4 regions of the Pseudogracilibacillus sp. SE30717A genome follow, and region 2 is predicted to be linked to each of the others. Evidence: riboswitches for the same ligand, from Rfam matches in the RefSeq annotation. Region 2 holds a riboswitch; each other region holds the start of a gene.
The links. Region 2 has a riboswitch for cobalamin ahead of SPD48_RS01470 (ribonucleoside-diphosphate reductase subunit alpha). Riboswitches for the same ligand answer to the same signal wherever they lie in the genome.

Region 1: another riboswitch for cobalamin. It lies ahead of SPD48_RS07515 (DUF4430 domain-containing protein); the one in region 2 lies ahead of SPD48_RS01470 (ribonucleoside-diphosphate reductase subunit alpha).
Region 3: another riboswitch for cobalamin. It lies ahead of SPD48_RS07730 (hypothetical protein); the one in region 2 lies ahead of SPD48_RS01470 (ribonucleoside-diphosphate reductase subunit alpha).
Region 4: another riboswitch for cobalamin. It lies ahead of SPD48_RS03290 (DUF4430 domain-containing protein); the one in region 2 lies ahead of SPD48_RS01470 (ribonucleoside-diphosphate reductase subunit alpha).

What each region holds. Positions count from the first base shown of each region.
Region 1 is NZ_JAXHDF010000004.1:99,536-104,440, forward strand. It holds gene SPD48_RS07515 (DUF4430 domain-containing protein) at 1-2,548, opposite strand, end outside; cobalamin riboswitch at 2,725-2,914, opposite strand; gene SPD48_RS07520 (murein hydrolase activator EnvC family protein) at 3,081-4,193, opposite strand; gene SPD48_RS07525 (C40 family peptidase) at 4,487-4,905, opposite strand, start outside.
Region 2 is NZ_JAXHDF010000001.1:325,629-330,533, reverse strand. It holds gene SPD48_RS01475 (LysR family transcriptional regulator) at 76-981, shown strand; cobalamin riboswitch at 1,055-1,244, shown strand; gene SPD48_RS01470 (ribonucleoside-diphosphate reductase subunit alpha) at 1,403-3,634, shown strand; gene SPD48_RS01465 (flavodoxin) at 3,631-4,065, shown strand; gene SPD48_RS01460 (ribonucleotide-diphosphate reductase subunit beta) at 4,049-4,905, shown strand, end outside.
Region 3 is NZ_JAXHDF010000004.1:152,742-157,646, forward strand. It holds gene ku (non-homologous end joining protein Ku) at 41-865, shown strand; gene SPD48_RS07730 (hypothetical protein) at 916-1,188, opposite strand; cobalamin riboswitch at 1,316-1,513, opposite strand; gene SPD48_RS07735 (SDR family oxidoreductase) at 1,550-2,194, opposite strand; gene SPD48_RS07740 (hypothetical protein) at 2,652-2,798, shown strand; gene eno (phosphopyruvate hydratase) at 3,063-4,349, opposite strand; gene gpmI (2,3-bisphosphoglycerate-independent phosphoglycerate mutase) at 4,391-4,905, opposite strand, start outside.
Region 4 is NZ_JAXHDF010000002.1:111,616-116,520, reverse strand. It holds gene SPD48_RS03305 (RecQ family ATP-dependent DNA helicase) at 1-828, opposite strand, end outside; gene SPD48_RS03300 (helix-turn-helix domain-containing protein) at 844-1,872, opposite strand; gene SPD48_RS03295 (ECF transporter S component) at 2,041-2,562, opposite strand; gene SPD48_RS03290 (DUF4430 domain-containing protein) at 2,569-2,982, opposite strand; cobalamin riboswitch at 3,042-3,220, opposite strand; gene SPD48_RS03285 (ATP-binding protein) at 3,228-4,905, opposite strand, start outside.

The DNA of each region.
Region 1 (4,905 bases), on a different contig from region 2:
CTATTTTATCACCAGGAATTATATAAACATCACTTGCTCCGACATCTGAGAATTTACCATTTACTCTAAACATCCAACCGCTTTGTTCACCACGGTCAAACTCTGCAACATTAGCAATACTAGCTACATATTCTCCCCAACCTAAATCTTTCACTTCAATTGGGATGTTATGCTCTTTTGCAGCACGTTTTAATACATCTATTACATTATCCTCTTCGTATACTTCTAATTCCGTAGCAGGTAATGGTATCTCTTTACCGGAAATGACAATCGATTGTGTTACCATGAACTGATTTTGTTGCTCTTCTTGTTGATCAAATGTAATCTTAAATACCTTTTTTACTTCACGAGTCCCATCACGAGCAATAATCTCTACTATGTTTTCGCCTTTATTTAAATCAACTGTAAAAGTACCATTTTTATCTGGTGTGACTTTTTGTTCATTTAATGTAACTACAGGGTCAATATCATTATTTTTATAATCTCTAGCTGAGACGGAAAAGTTTATTGTAGAATGATTTACTATTTCTCCATCTGTAAACCCATCTATATCTATTTTGGGGTCTGGTTTTTCTTTTACTATAATCTTTTTCGATTGTCTTAATAATCGCGGATAACTGTTTTCTATATCTTTCGTTACTTGCAGTTCATATTCACCTATTTTGACATCTTCAGCTGGAATTTTTGCAATACCATTTTCATCAGTAGCGTATGTTTTCCCGTTAAAATGTACAATGGCATCTTTGATCGTTGTTCTCTCGTTTTCCTTTACTAAACTATAATCTTCTGCATAAACATTATATGTAGAAGTAACCTCAACTTCGATTTCCTCATCTTCATAGATTTCTGAAGAAATAGTGATTGCAGGAATTAATGTTAGTTTTTCGATTTCATCTGCAACATCTACTCCTTGGTAAATATCACCTACATTTCCATAAAACCAAACAATTTTATCTCCTTCTTTTATTTCGTAATCATCTGCATATACATCGGGATAAACATCATTAACCATATATTGCCAACCATCCCAACCATCAAAAGAAGCTTCTTCGTCTCCCTTAATGCTCGAAATGTATCCATGTCTGTCTTCAAAAGGGATACTTGCATCATTTAAAGCTTGTTTAGTTGCCTCTAACGCAGTTGGTTTGTCAGCAAATGTTTCTACTTGAACGTCTTGTTCTGGATAACTAGTCTCATTTATTCCTTCAACCCGGACTGAAACAGTCGTATTCTTTTTAAGTCCTTGACTGTGACCTTTTAATTGAACAAAAATCGACTCACCTTGTATAACAGTCGATAAAGCAAGTACAGATTGATCCGTTGACATTGCAATTGCCCCAGCTTGTTCTTTTTGCCACCAAAAAGATCCGTTTTTTTGCTGATAATTATCGATGAATTGTTCAACAATATTACCTTCTTCTGTGGTCCATTTTGTACTGTATAGATTTTCCCCATTAGCTGCTAACCCCATAATAATGGAAGCAGTTGAGTTAGAATTTGCTGCAAACATTTGTCCAGGAACGTCATTATTATTTTGATAATATTCATGTATATATTCTACAGTTGCATTTATAGCATTTTTCACATCTTGTCGTTCATTATAATATGGAGCTAATGCAGTTAAAATCCATCCTGTTGCATCTGCATCTCCAAACATTCCTGTAGTTGATTGCTTAGATAAAAGGAAATTGATTAACTTCTCTTTGTCATACTTTGCATCCATTAAATCAAGCGCGATCATTGCCCAAGGGTCTCCCCAAAGCGTAGAGAAATTACCATTTTCTTTATTTTGCTTTGCTATTAAATCGTCAACGACATTACTATTGCCAAATCTATATGGATTTTTTTCTAGTAGAATTGATCCAATTATAATTCCTGCAGCTTCGTTTGAATTCGTTACTTTAGAATCTTTTCCTTGTGACCAGTATGTATGTCGTGCCCATGGTGCAGATTCCTCAGATTCCCAAGGGATATCATTTCTTAAATTTTTTAGTCCTGCTCCCCACAATGCAGCATAGGTCCAATAGTCACTATGCGATCCTTTATAACTTTTATAATTTGGAGGGTTGTCTTTATAATATTCTGTTGCATGTTGAACGGATATTTCAACTTTTTCTTTAATTTCGGCACTACGATCTTCTAAGTCCTCTTCCTTTTCTGCTTCATCCTTTGAATCGTTTTCTTCTATAGCTTCTTTTTTAACTTTTACTTTATCTTCATTAGATAGATTATTATCGTTCGACTCTTCTTTATTTTTCTCTTCACTCTTTTTAGAATTATTATCTTTTGTGGATTCTAGACCTTTGTCTTTTTCTTCATCACTATTGTCTTCTTTTTCTTCTTTAATATCTTCATTAGATTGGTCAGCTTCTACATTTACTTCTTCCTCATTCTTTAATTCTACTTGATTTTCAACTTCAAATTGATTGATTTCATTTGCATCAATGTCTTTCGTTGCTCCTGCTGAAGTAGGTACAGATGCAAAGAATAATATAAATACTAGAAATATCGATAACCATCGTTGCGACTTTCTATGAATGACTTTCAAGTTTCCTCTCCCCTTATCAAATTTATTAGTTTATTTCTTTAGTTTAAAATACCATTCGCTCAACAAAAAAACTCCTACCTCCAGAAAAAGGTAAGAGTTTGATAGAAAATTCTATATATGCATGTAAATACAGTAGGAAAATTCCGCTCTTATGCAAACCTTTATCCTGGAAGGTGTAGTGCATATATGCTTTGGCAAGTCTCCTGACTTATGGATCTTTGCTTACCTCTTACCTTCCCAGTTTTTTAACCAGTGGCATTATAAGGGCAGCTTCCCATTTACAGTGGCCGGTCCGTTCAGGATTTTCACCTGATTCCTTTTTAATTTTTTGCTTTATGCAAAAAAACCAAAACACAAACTATTAATTTTTTTAGTACACTAGTTATAAGTATAAAACAATATTTTACAATTTACAATCCTTCCTTTTGCTCAGGTATTCAAATAAGTAGCTTTTTAGCAGAAACTTTTCCTTCTTTTCCTTCTTGCCTCCATACTAAAAAAACTTGTCAGACCAAATGCCTGACAAGCTTTCTTAGTTTAAATAGCTTATTGGGTTTTGAATAGATCCATTGATATGAACCTCAAAATGAAGATGTATACCTGTTGATCTTCCTGTAGCACCCATTACTCCAATTTGTTCCCCTCTTGATATTTTCTGCCCTGAGCTGACAGTAAGCGAAGACATATGACCGTAAAGAGTTTTCATTCCATTTCCATGGTTTATTATCACTGTATTTCCATACCCATTTAATGTACCAGCTGTTTCTACCGTGCCACTTTCAGCTGCAAATATTGGTGGGCTTGTACTACGGTCCGTACGAGCAATATCTATTCCTTTATGCATTTTACCCCAACGTTTTCCCATATGACTTGAGATGTACCCACCTTCAGTTGGCCAACCTAAAATCCCATTACCATCTGCAGAATTAAAAGAACCACCCGATGCAGGAGCAGACGCCATTAAAAATTTATTTTCCAATTTGTTTAACTCTTCATCTTTCAGTTCCAAATCATGAACTAATTTATTTAATTCATTATTTTTATCTTCTAATTCTTCTTTCATTTGAACTGCATGCTCTTTTTGTTCTGTTACTAACTTTTCAATTTCTATTAATTCTTTTTCAAGTTCTTCTAGCTCTTCTAACTTCATTTCTACTTTCCTCTTATCTTCCTCTTGCTCTTTTATTAAGTTAGCATCCGAATCTGTAATTGCAGTAACTGCATTTACTCTACTAATAAAATCATTAAAATCTTCCGCTCCAAAAAGAACTTCCAAATACCCCATATTCCCGCCAGTTTTTTGATACGATTTTGCACGGTCTTGTAATATAGTAAATCTTTCTTCTATTTTATCTTCTAAAGCCTGAATCTCTTTATTAACTTCATCCATTTCTTCTTGGACTTCTGTTTTCGCTTGAGTATTTGCTTCTAAAGTCTTATCCAATTCAATGATCTCTTTCGATTTTTCTTCTATTTCAATTAATATGTCCGCAACTTCTTTTTCTGCTTCTGTTAGATCTTCTTTTATCTCCTTTCTTTCTTTTTGAATTTCCGACAAATTTTTTTCTGCATGTACATCAATAGGTCCCATTGCAAATGCATAGGTTAGAAGCACAACCCCAGTAACAGCTATAACTTTCTTCAAACTTTCTCTCTCCCTTTAGTCTATGTATCTATTTTTAAAGAATCTATTTACTTATCTATTAATTTGTTTCCAAATCAAAGTATAGCATTCCAACATAACAGAAAGATTTTATTAAAATTACATTTTAACCACAAATTAGGTTTAATTATTACAAATATCGGCAATACAACAATTAAAGTATTTAATATAAGAAAATAATTCATCTTTCATATTTATAACAAGCGACAAATATTTTAAATTGCATTAAAAAACGCACCGTCAGTTTATCTAACGATGCGTCTTAATTAAACTATTTATTTTACTCTTCTAACAATACCGTCAAAATTATTTTTCCAGTAACCGCTGTTCATGTCAGCAATTGCAACACCTGTACTATTTTGAGCACCTAAGAATTTACCACCACCGAGGTAAATACCAACATGACCGCCACCTCTGAATATGACTAGGTCTCCAGGTTTTGCTTCGCTGTAAGATACTCCTTTACCTGCACTTGCCATAGCACTTGCAGTTCGTGGTAACGATACACCTTCTTGATTATAAGCCCACTGTACAAAGCCTGAACAGTCAAACCCACTTGTACTAGAACCGCCCCAAACATAAGGGGTTCCAATTACTGATCGCCCTGCTGCAATAGCAGAACCTCCTCCACCTGTATATGGTACAGATGTAGTGTTTTGTGTGGATGCCTTTGAATTACTTGCATTTGAGCTAC
Region 2 (4,905 bases):
TAAATCAATCTATACAATATTAATTATAGATATGACTTATGCTTTTATGAGATAATGGAAACAGAGGTGATTCGGATGGAACTAAGACAAATCAAATATTTTATGGAAGTTGCCAAAAGGGAACATGTAACAGAAGCAGCTAATAAATTACATGTAGCACAATCTGCTGTTAGCCGACAAATATTTAATCTAGAAGAAGAGCTCGGTGTTGATTTATTTATACGAGAAGGAAGAACGGTGAGACTGACCCGGATTGGAAAAGTTTTTTTAGAGCATATGGAACGAGCGATCAATGTAATAGATGACGCAAAACAAGTCGTCTCAGAGTATATTGATCCTGAAAAAGGGACTATCCATATTGGGTTCTCTGCAAGTTTAGCATCGTATATATTACCAACAGCTATTTACAACTTTCGAAAGCAATATCCTGATGTGAAATTTGAACTATATCAGGATTCACATAATGAATTAATTAATGCAGTGATAAAAGGGGATATAAATATTGCTGTTGTCGGTCCGTTACCGACAGATAAAGAGAAAATTAAAAGTAGTGTTTTATTTACAGAGGACATTGTCGCTTTATTACCATATAATCATCCACTTGCGAACCGTTCTTCATTAAAATTAATCGAATTAAGAGATGAGTCGTTTGTTTTATTCCCTGAAGGGTTTATTTTAAGAAAAGTAATTATGGAAGGCTGTATTCAGAGAGGTTTTCATCCTAAAGTCTCATTTGAAGGAAAAGATTTGGATGCGATTAAAGGTTTAGTCTCTGCAGGGTTAGGGGTAACGTTAATTCCAGAGGTAACAATAGTTGATTGTTTACCACGGGCAACCGTAAAAATTCCGGTAATTGAGCCAAGTTTAAAGCGTTCTGTTGGTGCAATTATTCCGAAAGAACGTGATTTACTACCAACAGAAAAGTTATTTTATGAATTTGTTAAAGCGTTTTTTACACGACTCGAACTTTATCAAAATTGATTGTAAAAAGATTGCTATCGAAATTTTTTTATGCTAGGATATTCAATATATAGTTAAACTCATAAAATTTAATACAATATATAGTTAATTAGGTGACACGAATGTGTTTTAAAAGGGAATCCAGTGCAATGCTGGAACTGCCCCCGCAACTGTAAATGTATTGAATAAGATAAGCAAACCACTGTACATTTTGTAAGCGTATGGGAAGGGATCTTATTCAGGTAAACATAAGTCAGGAGACCTGCCTTTTAACGAAGTTTCATTTCTCCGGGGTGAGGGATAATGGAGCGGCTGAACATTGAACTATTATTTGATTAGTTCGTTTACTGTCTTCTATTTGTTACATAAGCCGTTTATCCTATCCCGGGTAAATGGCTTTTTTATTTAGTATTCACTGTAAGTGACTTTAGGAGGAGATAGTATGGCAATTGCAAGTAAGCAAGCTAATGAAATAGAGAAGATTATTGAAACGGCTCATAAAGGTTTGAATTTGTCACTGAAAGAATTTACTGAAAAATCGCTTCGGTTGATAAATGAGAATACTAGTTTTGAAGAGAAGACAAATATTTTGATTAAAAATGCGTTAGAAAACATTAATGAAGCAAATCCGGATTGGACATTTCTTGCCAGCCAAATTTATTTACAGCAGCTTTATGAAAAAGCAGCGCAAAATCGGAAATATGATGCAACCGAGCGTTATGGCAGCTTTTATGAACTAATTAAATTACTAACTGATAAAGGGATCTACACACCAGCATTATTAGAAAAATACTCAGAAAAAGAAATTAATTATTTTAATGAACAGATTGATCCAGAAAAAGATAAACTATTTCATTATCTCGCGATCTATACATTAGCCACTCGTTATTTAGCAACTGACCATGATAAAAATGTCTATGAATTACCACAAGAGCGTTGGATGATCATTGCGATGCACTTAATGCAGGATGAAAAGAAAGAACATCGTAGTCAGTCAGTCCTTGAAGCATATTGGGCATTAAGTAATCTATATATGACGGTCGCCACACCGACCATGAATAACGCAGGAAAAACACATGGACAATTATCGAGCTGCTTTATAGATACGGTCGACGATAGTCTACAGTCTATTTATAATGTGAACACAGATGTTGCCCAGCTATCTAAAAATGGGGGCGGTATCGGTGTGTATATGGGGAAAGTCCGAGGACGTGGCAGTTCCATCAAAGGTTTTAAAGGCATGTCTAGTGGAGTTGTCCCTTGGATTCGTCAGTTAAACAATACTGCAGTTAGTGTAGATCAATTAGGGACAAGAAAAGGGGCTATCGCAATTTACCTTGATGTTTGGCATATCGATATTGAGCCTTTCCTTGACTTGAAATTAAATAATGGGGATGAGCGTATGAGAGCTCATGATATTTTCCCAGGTGTTTGTTTACCAGACTATTTCATGGAACAAGTTGAAAATAGAGGCGACTGGTATTTATTTGATCCTCATGAAGTAAGACAAGTGATGGGTTATTCCCTTGAAGATTTTTACGATGAAGAAAAAGGGAATGGAACATGGAGGAATAAATACCAGGAATGTATTGAAAATGAGCAGTTAACGAAGCGGAAGGTACCAGCTATTGAGATTATGAAGCGGATTATGGTTTCCCAGCTAGAAACCGGGACACCGTTTATGTTTTATCGTGATGAAGTAAACCGGAAAAACAATAATGATCATGAAGGAATTATTTATTGCTCTAATTTATGTACAGAAATAACGCAGAACCAGACGCCAACACAATTTCTAGAAGAATACATTGAAAATGACGATACGATTGTAAAGAAATATAAGACAGGTGACTATGTTGTTTGTAATTTAAGCTCTATAAACCTAGGACGAGCTGTTCCTGATAATGCCCTGGAGCGTCTTATCCCAATCCAGATAAGAATGTTAGATAATGTGATTGATATTAACACGCTGCCAATTAAACAAGCTCAGTTGACCAATCAGAAATATCGTGCTGTAGGACTAGGTACGTTTGGTTGGCATCATCTTTTAGCATTAAAAGGAATTGGGTGGGAAACGGAAGCAGCGTTAGAATTTGCAGATGAGCTGTATGAGAAAGTTGCTTATTTAACGATCAAAGCGAGTATGGAATTAAGTAAAGAAAAGGGAGCTTACCCTACATTTGAGGGCAGTAAATGGGAAACAGGCGCATACTTTACTGACCGGAACTATACAGATGATAAATGGAAAGAACTTCAATACGAAGTAAAAGCAAATGGGATGCGAAATGGCTACTTAATGGCAATAGCTCCGAACTCGTCAACGGCAATGATTGCTGGTTCAACAGCAAGTATCGATCCGGTTTTCCAAGTGTTTTATTATGAGGAAAAGAAAGACTTTAAAATTCCGGTAACAGCACCAGAATTAGATCATAAGACGTATAATATTTATCGCAGATCCGCATATATTGTCGATCAGCGCTGGTCAGTAAAGCAAAACGCGGTTAGACAGAAACATATTGATCAAAGTATTTCTTTTAATATGTATGTACCAAATACAATCAGGGCATCAGTTTTATTAGATCTGCATTTGCAAGCATGGAGAGAAGGATTGAAAACATCATATTATGTTCGTTCAACAGCAAATGATGTCGAAGAGTGTGAGTGGTGTCATTCATGAGATGTTTAGTTGCGTATCTTTCATATAGTGGGAACACAGAAGAGGTTGCTCAATTAATTAAGCAAAACTTAACTGAAAATAATATGGAAGTGGATATGCATGAAATAGGAATTGACCTGCCGATTGCTGATGTTTCAATCTATGATTATATTTTTATCGGAACATTTACATGGGATTATGGAAGTACTCCTGATGAGGTAAAAGATTTTATTTTAGAAGTAGGTTATAAACCAAATAATGTAGCAATTTTTGGTTCAGGAGATACTCAATTTGGCGGAGACACTTTATTTTGCAAAGCGGTAGACAAGTTAGCGGCCTTTTATAATAGTAAGTGGAATGGACTAAAAATTGAACAATCACCGCGTGGACATCAGGAAAAATATATTGAAATTTGGTTAGAGAGGGTGTTGGTAGATGCCAAAGCTGCTTGAGAGAGCAAAAACATTAGAACCACGCTTTCCAAATAAATCAACAGGAATTTTTGGAGGCAAATCAAGTGGAATATTAAATTGGAACGATATCGCTTATCCTCATTGGTATAAGATGTATAAACGTTTAGTCGGAAACTACTGGCAAGCAGATGAAGTAAATATGGCGAGTGATGTAAAACAATTTCCGGCTCTTACAGAAGAGGAAAAAGATGCTTATTTAAAGATTATTGGTTTATTGTCTACGTTGGATGCACCACAGACACGGACTGCACTGCTTTTTTCCTTATATGCAACCGATCCATCGGTGCAATCGATCATGGCGGTAATTGCGCAACAAGAAGCAGTGCATAATGAATCGTATTCCTATGTGTTGTCATCCGTCGTCTCACTTGCTGATCAAAACGAATCATTTGAATTAGGAAGAAAAGATCCAATTCTTTTAAAACGTAATGAAGCTATTATGAACCATTATAATAAATTCGTTGAAGAGCCAACGATTGAAAACATCTTGAAAACAATGGTATATACGATTTTACTTGAAGGAATGTTTTTCTATTCAGGATTTGCCTTCTTTTATAACTTGGCCAGAAATAACAAAATGGTCGGAACGTCTACGATGGTTAGCTATATAAACAGAGATGAACTAGAACATGGACGATTTATATCGGAAATGTTTCGCGCGACTCTCGCAGAAAATCCAGAATATAATACCGAAAGCTTTATTGATTGGGTATATAACAGTTTCAGAGAGTCAGTAGAGCTTGAAATTGAGTGGTCGACATATGTTTTGGAAAAAGTGGATGGTATTAATCTCGAGGAAATGAGCGGGTATATTAAATA
Region 3 (4,905 bases), on a different contig from region 2:
AAAGCATACACAAACTAAATTGAAAAGGAGGCGTCTTTTCATGCATACCATGTGGAAAGGAACCATAAGTTTTGGACTAGTCAATATTCCTGTAAAGATGCATGCTGCCACAGAAAATAAAGATGTGAAATTAAGACAACTTCACAAAGAATGTCAATCACCTATTAAATATCAAAAAGTATGCCCGGTTTGCGACCGAAAAGTAGAAGAAGAAGAAATCGTTAAAGCGTATGAAATTACGAAAGACAAATTCGTTATGTTAGATGAAGAAGATTTAAAAGCAATAAAAAAAGAACAAGGTGATAAAGCTGTCGAAATTCTTGATTTCGTTAAACTAGAAGAAATTGATCCAATTTATTTCGAAAAAAGTTACTATTTATCACCTGGAGATGGTGGTTCAAAAGCTTATTCTCTATTACGTACAGCTTTAGAAGAAACGGGTAAAATAGGGGTAGCTAAGATGATGATTCGTTCCAAAGAACAGCTTGCAGTCATTCGCTTCTATGAAAACATACTTGTTGTGGAAACGATTCATTATCCAGATGAAGTAAGAAACATCAAGGATGTACCTAATATACCGGAAAAAGTAGAAATAGTGACAAAAGAGCTTGATACCGCAAAATTATTAATCGACCAACTGACAACTGCTTTTGATCCTGAAAAATATACAGATGAATACCGTGACTCCTTACTTGATATTATCGAAAACAAGAAAACAGAAACGACTACACCGGTTACTGACAAGAAAAAGCCGGATAATGTGACAAACTTAATGGATGCCCTCCAAGCCTCTTTGGATAAAGCAAAAAAAGAAAAAACAAAACCGAAGAAAAAAACGACAACGGCGAAAAAAACTGCAAAATAATGATAAAGGGGGTGTCCTTTTTGTTTTTTTGGACATCCCCAATTTCTAATTTAAATAAGCATTCCTAATAGTTCATCTTCTTTGCGACCACCTACACGTTCATTTACGATTTCATATGCTTTGTTTAAATTTACTAAATAAGCCTCTTTCACTTCTTTTGCTTCATCTAATTTTTGGATATCATTTTTAAATTTTGTATACCCTTCTTCTAATGAAAGACTCTTTTCTATAACAAGCCTATTCATTATTGTTGTCTGCAATCGCTCGATGAAGTAATTGACTGTTCCGTACAATTTGAACACCTCCATAGTCTTTTTCCACAAAAAAACAACCTCCCTATAAAAGAAGGTTGTTCGTAAGTGTATGATCCAAATCAAAATAAGCCTCGGCGTCTTTATTTAAAAAACACCGCGCTCTTTTACCAACACCTCCTATCCTCCGTAGGAACTGATGTACGAGATCAAATAGGCAGGTCTCCTGGCTCATAATCATCGCTTTTCGATCCTTCCCGTCTTCATAAATATGAAAACAGTGGATTATTTCGAATCGCTCCTATACACAGTTGCGGGACAGCACCGGATTTTCACCGGTTTCCCTTTTAAGCAATAAAGATAATTTCTTTATTACACCTATTTCTCCTATATTCAGTTAATAGCTTAATTATATCATTAAGTTTTTATATTACTATAATCTTTCTAAAGCATTCTCGATAGCTTCTTCCCCTTCTAATACATCAAATGAACAGTTAAACGTTTTTTCATTATCCAAACAGGAAAAAACTATTTTAGCAACATCAGCTCTCGAAATTGTTCCGCTTTCGGATAGGTTTTCACCTATCAAGACTTTTCCAGTGCCTGGATCATTCGTCAGACCGCCTGGTCGCAGAATCGTATATGTTAATCCACTTCTTAACAATTCTTTATCAGCATAATGTTTAGCAACATAATAATGACGGATTTTTTCATTCCATTTCTCTCGGCTATTTGCCCGAAATGCACTTACCATAACAAATCTCTTTATTCCTGCCTGCTCAGTAGCCTCGATAGTTTTCACCGCACCGTCGAGATCTACTAATAAAGTTTTGTCTGCACCTGTATGACCTCCAGACCCTGCAGTAAATACGACTGCATCACAGCCGGCAGCAGCTTTTGCTATCTTTTCAACGCTACCTTCTAAATCTGCCACTACTGCTTTAACACCTTCTTGTTGAAACTTATTTGCCTGTTCTTTTTTCCGTACCATTGCTACAGGAGTATGTTCACTCTCTTTTAATAAGTCAATAAGCTGTTTTCCAATTTGTCCGTTTGCCCCTACTACCAATACGTTCATTTTCATGCCCCTTTCTTTAACGAATACTTTATGTTTATTGTAATCGAGTTTGAAGACATTTTTAAATGAATTGTTTGTATACGATTTATTCATTCGCCGATATAATTTGATAACCGCTATTAAAATTGGTGCTTCCGCTCATAAATTCTGTTAATCGCCGATAAATTATGCCTAGCCGCCGATAACTTCGTCAAAGAACGCGAGATTTTATCACGAAAATACTGTTAATCATGTAATTGAAAATTTAATAACAACTTATCCACTCAAGGGAACAGCTTTGTTAACGGGGGTTAATGAAATATATCGGCGATTCCACCTGAAATAATGGCGCTTTGCTTCGGATAACAGCGGGAATTTGTTTTTATCGGCGGTTACAGCCAGGGTAACGGCGAGGGATGAAATATATCGGCGAGTCGAAGCATATCAGCGGTTCCACCTGAAATTACGGCGGTTTGCGGTGGATAACGGCGGAACTTTGTTTTTATCGGCGGTTACAGCCGGGGTAACGGCGAGGGATGAAATATATCGGCGAGTCGAAGCATATCGGCGGTTTGAAACGAAAAACGGTGGGACTTTGTTTTTATCGGCGGTCACAGCCGGGTAACGGCGGTTAATGAAATATATCGGCGAGCGGAAACATATCGGCGGTTCCATCCGAAATAACGGCGGTTTGCGACGGATAACAGCGGAACTTTGTTTTTATCGGCGGTCCCAGCTAGGGTAACGGCGGTTAATGAAATATATCAGCGAGTGAAACATATCGGCATTTCTTAAGTTAATTTAACCACTATCCTCATAGTTCATGATCGGGAGCAATTATCCCATAAAAAAAATCATCAGCATGCACTGATGATTTCCTTATTCTTATTTATTTTTTTAAATTATAAAAAGCATCCCAACCAGCGTACTCACCAATTCCAGCAAGTTCGTCTTCAATACGGATTAATTGATTATATTTTGCAACACGGTCTGTACGTGAAGGTGCCCCTGTTTTAATTTGTCCGGCATTTGTTGCAACAGCAATATCTGCGATCGTTGCATCTTCTGTTTCTCCTGAACGGTGAGAGATAACAGCTGTGTATCCTGCTCGTTTAGCCATTTCGATTGCTTCAAAGGTCTCTGTTAACGTACCGATTTGGTTCACTTTAATTAAGATAGAATTTCCAACGCCTTGTTCAATTCCTTGAGCGAGTTTTTTCGTGTTTGTCACGAATAAATCGTCTCCAACTAACTGAACTCGGTCACCAATTCGTTCTGTCAACAATTTATGACCTTCCCAATCATTTTCATCAAGTCCATCTTCAATCGAAATAATTGGGTATTTCTCGATCATTTTCTCATACCAATCAACCATTTCTTCAGACGTACGGACTACACCTTCACCTTTTAAATTATATTTTCCATCTTCATAAAATTCAGATGAAGCTACGTCCATAGCAAGCTGAACTTCTTCACCGACTTTGTATCCTGCTACTTCAATTGCTTCAGCAATCGTTTGAAGTGCTTCTTCATTCGATGATAAATTCGGGGCAAAGCCACCTTCATCACCTACAGCAGTATTTAATCCTTTATCTTGTAGAACTTTTTTCAACGCGTGAAAAATTTCTGCACCAACACGAACTGCTTCTTTAAATGAAGGTGCGGCAACTGGCATGATCATAAATTCTTGAATATCTACATTATTATCTGCATGTTCTCCACCATTTAAAATATTCATCATCGGTACTGGGAGTTCTTTTGCATTAAATCCACCTAAATAGTTGTATAAAGGAATATCTAAATGAGACGCCGCTGCATGAGCTGCTGCCATTGATACACCTAAAATTGCATTTGCTCCTAATTTACTTTTATTTTCTGTATCATCAAGTTCAATCATGATTGCATCGATAATATTTTGACGAGTTACATCCAAGCCAAGTAATTCTGGTGCAATTATTTCATTTACATTCGCAACAGCTTTTAAAACACCTTTTCCTAAATAACGATCTTTGTCACCGTCTCTTAATTCAACAGCTTCATGCTCTCCTGTCGAAGCTCCACTTGGAACTAAAGCTGCACCAAATGCACCTGATTCGGTCGAAATTTCTACTTCAATTGTTGGGTTTCCACGTGAATCTAATACTTCTCTAGCATAAACATCCGTAATGTAAGGCATTGCCATCTCTCCTTCAAATTGAATATCTTTTTTAATCAAACTTACTTGTTAATCAATGTCTTTCCTGTCATTTCTGCTGGTTGTTCAATACCTAATATATCTAACATAGTTGGTGCAAGATCAGCTAAAATTCCACCATCACGCACAGATATTCCTTCCCTTGTTACAATAACCGGTACTGGATTAGTAGTATGCGCGGTCATTGGCTTACCTTCTAACGTCACTACTTCATCCGAATTTCCATGGTCAGCAGTAATGATTACTTCGCCACCTAGTGATATAATTTTATCCACTACTTTTCCTAAACATTCATCAACTGCTTCAATTGCTTTTATCGTTGGTTCCAGCTTTCCTGAATGACCTACCATGTCTGGATTTGCAAAATTTAATATAATTGCATTCAGTTCACCTTTATCCAATTCATTCAACAATGCATCGGTTACTTCATAGGCACTCATTTCAGGTTTTAAATCATAAGTAGCTACTTTTGGTGAATTGATTAAGAGCCTTTTTTCACCTGTAAATTCTTCCTCACGGCCACCACTCATAAAATACG
Region 4 (4,905 bases), on a different contig from region 2:
TATTTTTAAACGGTCACTATTTTCCATCCCGCCATGATAATAAGCAACTTTTCTATTAGGGATATTCCGAGACAAAAGATGAGCAATTTTTTCCGTCATTTTTCTGCTTGAAAAATAAATGATTGTAGGTTGTCGGTATGTTGTTAATAGCGAAGAAAGAATCGATAGTTTTTTTTCTTCGCCTCCAGTAATTTTATGGACAATTAATGAAATATTTGGTCGATCCATTGGAAATACATGCATTTTCATGTCTGGGCATTTTAATTTATTCTTAATATCATTCTGTACCTCGTTTGTTGCTGTTCCTGTTAAAGCTAGAACGGTAGGCCTTCCTAATATATTTATAATGTTTGCTAATCGTAAATAATCGGGTCTAAAATCATATCCCCACTGGGAAATGCAATGGGCTTCATCAATAACAAATAAAGCTACATTGATTTGTTTAAACCTAGATAAAATTGATTCTTGCTGTAATAGTTCTGGAGAAACATAAACAAGTTTATAATGATGTAGTTGATTTAGTGTTTGTACTCTTTCAATCTTGCTTTGAAGACTATGTAAAGCAACTACTTCTTTATAATAGAAAGATTTAACTTGTCGAACTTGATCGATCATCAACGAAATTAATGGGGATACGACAACAGTGATTCCCGGCAACATTACCGCTGGTAGTTGATAACATAAGGACTTACCGGAACCTGTTCTTAAAATTCCTAATACATCGTCTCCATTTAAAACACTTTCAATGATTTCTTTTTGCCCTTCTTGAAAATGTTTATAGTTAAAATATTTTTGTAAATTAGCGTAAAGATTTTTCACCGTAAACACTTTATTCACTTCCGTTTATAGCTCATTTAACTTTGATAATACAAGCCGGATTTGAAAATAACTTATATTTTGATCTATATTATCCTTTATTTCTTTTAGCTTATAAGACTTTACAACATTGATAGCTTGTAAAATTTCTTTACGATACGTATCTGGAACATAGGCCGATAGATTAAAGTTCTCATCATACAATGCTATTTCAACAAGGTGGTCATAAATCGTATTCAATTTAAGTTGTCTTGTACGAGCAATTTCTTGTAAGGACAAACTTTTCTTTAATAAATGATTTGTATATTTGGCTGATTCAGTCAAGTTATTCTGAGGAAGTAAGTCTTTTCCTATTGTAAATAATAACTTATATTCCTTCATTTTATTCAATATCAAATGAACAGTATTAATTGTTATAATGTGAACATCTTCAAGGGTATACCCCGATTTTATAGCTAGTTGTTCCTTTGTAAGCCCAATAGATTTATAACTAGTAAACTGACTTATAAATAGTGACGGATGGTCAGGTGGCAAAAATGTTAGAATGGAGGCAAGTTCCTTATAAAGCAAGTTTAAGTTCTCGCTAATATTGTATCTTGTCTTACGATAGTATTTTTTCACCCAATCCTCTATTTCTTTATTCTCTATAATTGGAATATAAGTAGAGTTTTTCTTTTTACTATTAGTCCAAACTTGTATAAGCAGTAAAAGCCGTGCAAAATATATTTGGTCATAAGACCGATAAGAATTTCCATCTAAAAAAGTTGTTTCTAACTGGTTATGTACTACCACTTCTGTCCCTTTTTCAGTAAGGGTATAATCATTAGAATTATCATTTGAATATAGTAGTCCTTGATCGACAAAATCATGTATGTAAGTATAAAATCGTTCCTTCGATAAATCTTTATAAATACCGTAAAAAGAGGTTAAATCATAAAGTTGTGCATCTTGAATCGTCTGTATGGATTGCTTTCCTTGCAGTAAATAATATACAGCAGAAATAGAACGATCTTTTTGCATTCTTAAGTAGCATGTCAATAAAATATGCGCAAACAACAACCAGACCTCCTCTTAGCTTTGAGTATATTTTACTATATGTTATCCAAACTTCAAAACTTCTTCATTTGATTTCCTAAGTCACTTTCAGTTATGAAATTGATCCTACTGACAAAACTTTCTCTTAAATAAAAAAGAACTCATCCTCGGATGAGTTCCAAATATGAATTATTTCATTAATTGTTGTTGAATAGGAAATCGATTTTTCGCATACTTTTTTAATAAATGTGTAATGATCGGATACAATAACATAATAAAAATTACATTACCTATTGCGTGATACGTATCAAATGGCAGCCCTACAATATAATATGGCCAGAACTTTCCTGCTACTTGATACGTTGTCAGAGAAATGATAACCCCGTAAAAATATCCACTCAAAATACCTATTAAACCGATAACAGACAATGGGATTCGCGGGAAGTATTTTCCAATTATACCACTAATAACTCCAATTAATCCCCATGAAATCACTTGCCAAATTGTCCAAATACCCATACCTAATAAGATATTTGATAAAAATGTAATAATTAACGCGAGTATTAGAGCGGATCCCGGACCAATTAAAATTCCACAAATAATAATTAATGCTGTGACAGGTTGCACATTAGGTATAAAAGCAAGTACAGAACGACCGACAATGCCTAATGCGGCAAATATTGCAAGTAAGGTTAGTTTATATGTATTCAAAACGGTTTATTCCCACGCTTGTAAATCAAAAACAACGTGGTCTCCATCTTCTAATTCATACTCTGTAGCACCAACCATCGCCATTTCATCATTCACAAAATACATCCAAGCTTTTTGTTCATCTTCTTCCGGTGCTACACCGTCGATGGAATTAATAAATCCGCCATCTTCTTCAATATCAAAATTTTCCTTCATTACATCCATTAGAATCTCATTCTCTTCAATTTGAATTTCTTTTTCTGATAGTATTTCTTTTCCTTCATCTTTAGATATAGTGACAAGAACTTGAGTCTCTTGTACTTCTTCTGTCTCTTGATTCGCATTTTCTTCCTGTGTTGTATTTGCGCTATCATTGGAACAACCAATAAGTAAAAATAATGTACTCACTACTGTAAAAATAGAAACCAACCATTTCTTCATTTTAATACTCTCCTTTTTTAGACATAAAAATTAGAAGTACGTTTTCCTTCGAAACGACATTCTTTTTTAGAATTAAGGCAGGTATTCTGACTTCGTAATTCATCCTACTCCAAGCACCTTCCCGTATAATACAGTGGTTTTTCGCTTGTTTCGTCCTTACTTACAGTTGCGAGGACAGTTCTAGATTTTCACTAGATTCCCTATTATGCACAAGTGCACCTTAATTCTTTCCTTGGTATTTAATTTTATTGTGGAATTTTAAAACTGAATGTTGTACCTTCATTTACCTTACTTTTAACTTGAATCGTTCCTTCATGAGCTGAAACAATATGTTTGGCAATTGCAAGACCAAGTCCTGTACCCTTTTTCTTCTTATTCCTAGTCCGAGATTTATCGGCCTTATAAAAACGTTCGAAAATAAATGATAAATCTTCTTCAGGAATACCGCTACCATTATCTTCGACTTCAACATAAAAGTAGCCGTCTTTGGAACGAACAAGAATATGAACAAAACCATCTGGCTTCGTATGTCCCAGTGCATTGTCAATTAAATTAGTGAAAACTTGTTCAATTCTATCTTGGTCAATTGTAATGATATTCTTTTCAATCTCTTTTGTCAATCGTAATTGAATATTATTTTCATCTGCCATTCCAATGAATTTTTTATAAATTCGTTCAATAAATTGTTCTACATCAATAGATTCTAAGTTTAATTCAATATGGCCTGCTTCCATACGTCCAATATCTAATAATTCATTTACTAGACGTCCCATTCGAAGAGATTCTTCATGAATAATACTTGCGAGTTCATTTTTTTCAACTGTAGACTCGGCAATATCATCAACAATAGCCTCACTATAACCTTGCATTAACGCAATAGGCGTTCTTAATTCATGAGAGACGTTTGAAATAAAGTCTTTTCGTAATTTATCTAACTGCCGTTCTTCGGTCATATCTCTAATAACGGCTACTGCTCCGCGTACATATGAATTATCATATAATGGGGTCATAATCATTACCCAATCTCGACCTTGTAAATTGAGTTCTTGCAAAACTTCTTTTTCTTCTTTGATAACTTTTTGAAGAATTAATTGTAAGTCATCAGGAAGTTGGTCCTCATATTCATCAAAGCGAACATTATTTTCAAAATACCAATCTTGTATAAATTGTTCAGCAGGCGGGTTAATAACAATGATTTTACCTTCTCGTGTTAATGTAATTACCCCATCGGCCATCGAATTTACAATACTTGTTAACTGCTCTTTCTCTTGTCGAAGTGCATTGATATGGAAATTAAGCTGTTTACCCATTCGATTAAATGCAATTGCTAATTCACCAATTTCATCGTGGGTTAAAACAGGTAATTTAGTATTAAATTCACCTTTCGCTAAATCAATTGCTGCCTTCCTCATTTGTATTAATGGAGCAGTAATTCTTGTAGACAGGAAGAATGCAAAAATAGTTGTTAGCAGAATGGCAATCGCTGCTGCGACAAAAATTATTTTTGTCGTTTCCGCTTTCGTCTGATTTATTACGTCTAGTGACTGAAATACAAAGATTGCTCCGCCTTTATGAGGGATTGGAGTCCCAATGACCATTATTTCTGTTTCGTCTTCTAGAATGGTCATTTTTTCATTGTAAGGTGTATGCTCAGTAATAGCCTTCATTAAACTAGGATTGTTTTCAGGTGATATAGCATCTAGATTTAACAAATGTTGATTCGTTGTCTCAGATGCCCATATCTCCCCATCTTCAAAATAAATTATAACTCTACTTGTAGGATCTTTTACTCGCTCAACCATTTCAGTTATCAATGGTTTTTCATCATGTTCTTCTACTAACATGGACATTTTAGAGGCAGATTGCACCATTGCTTTTTCGGCTTCTTGCACGTGAAAACCTTCAAAAAATTCTAATAATAAT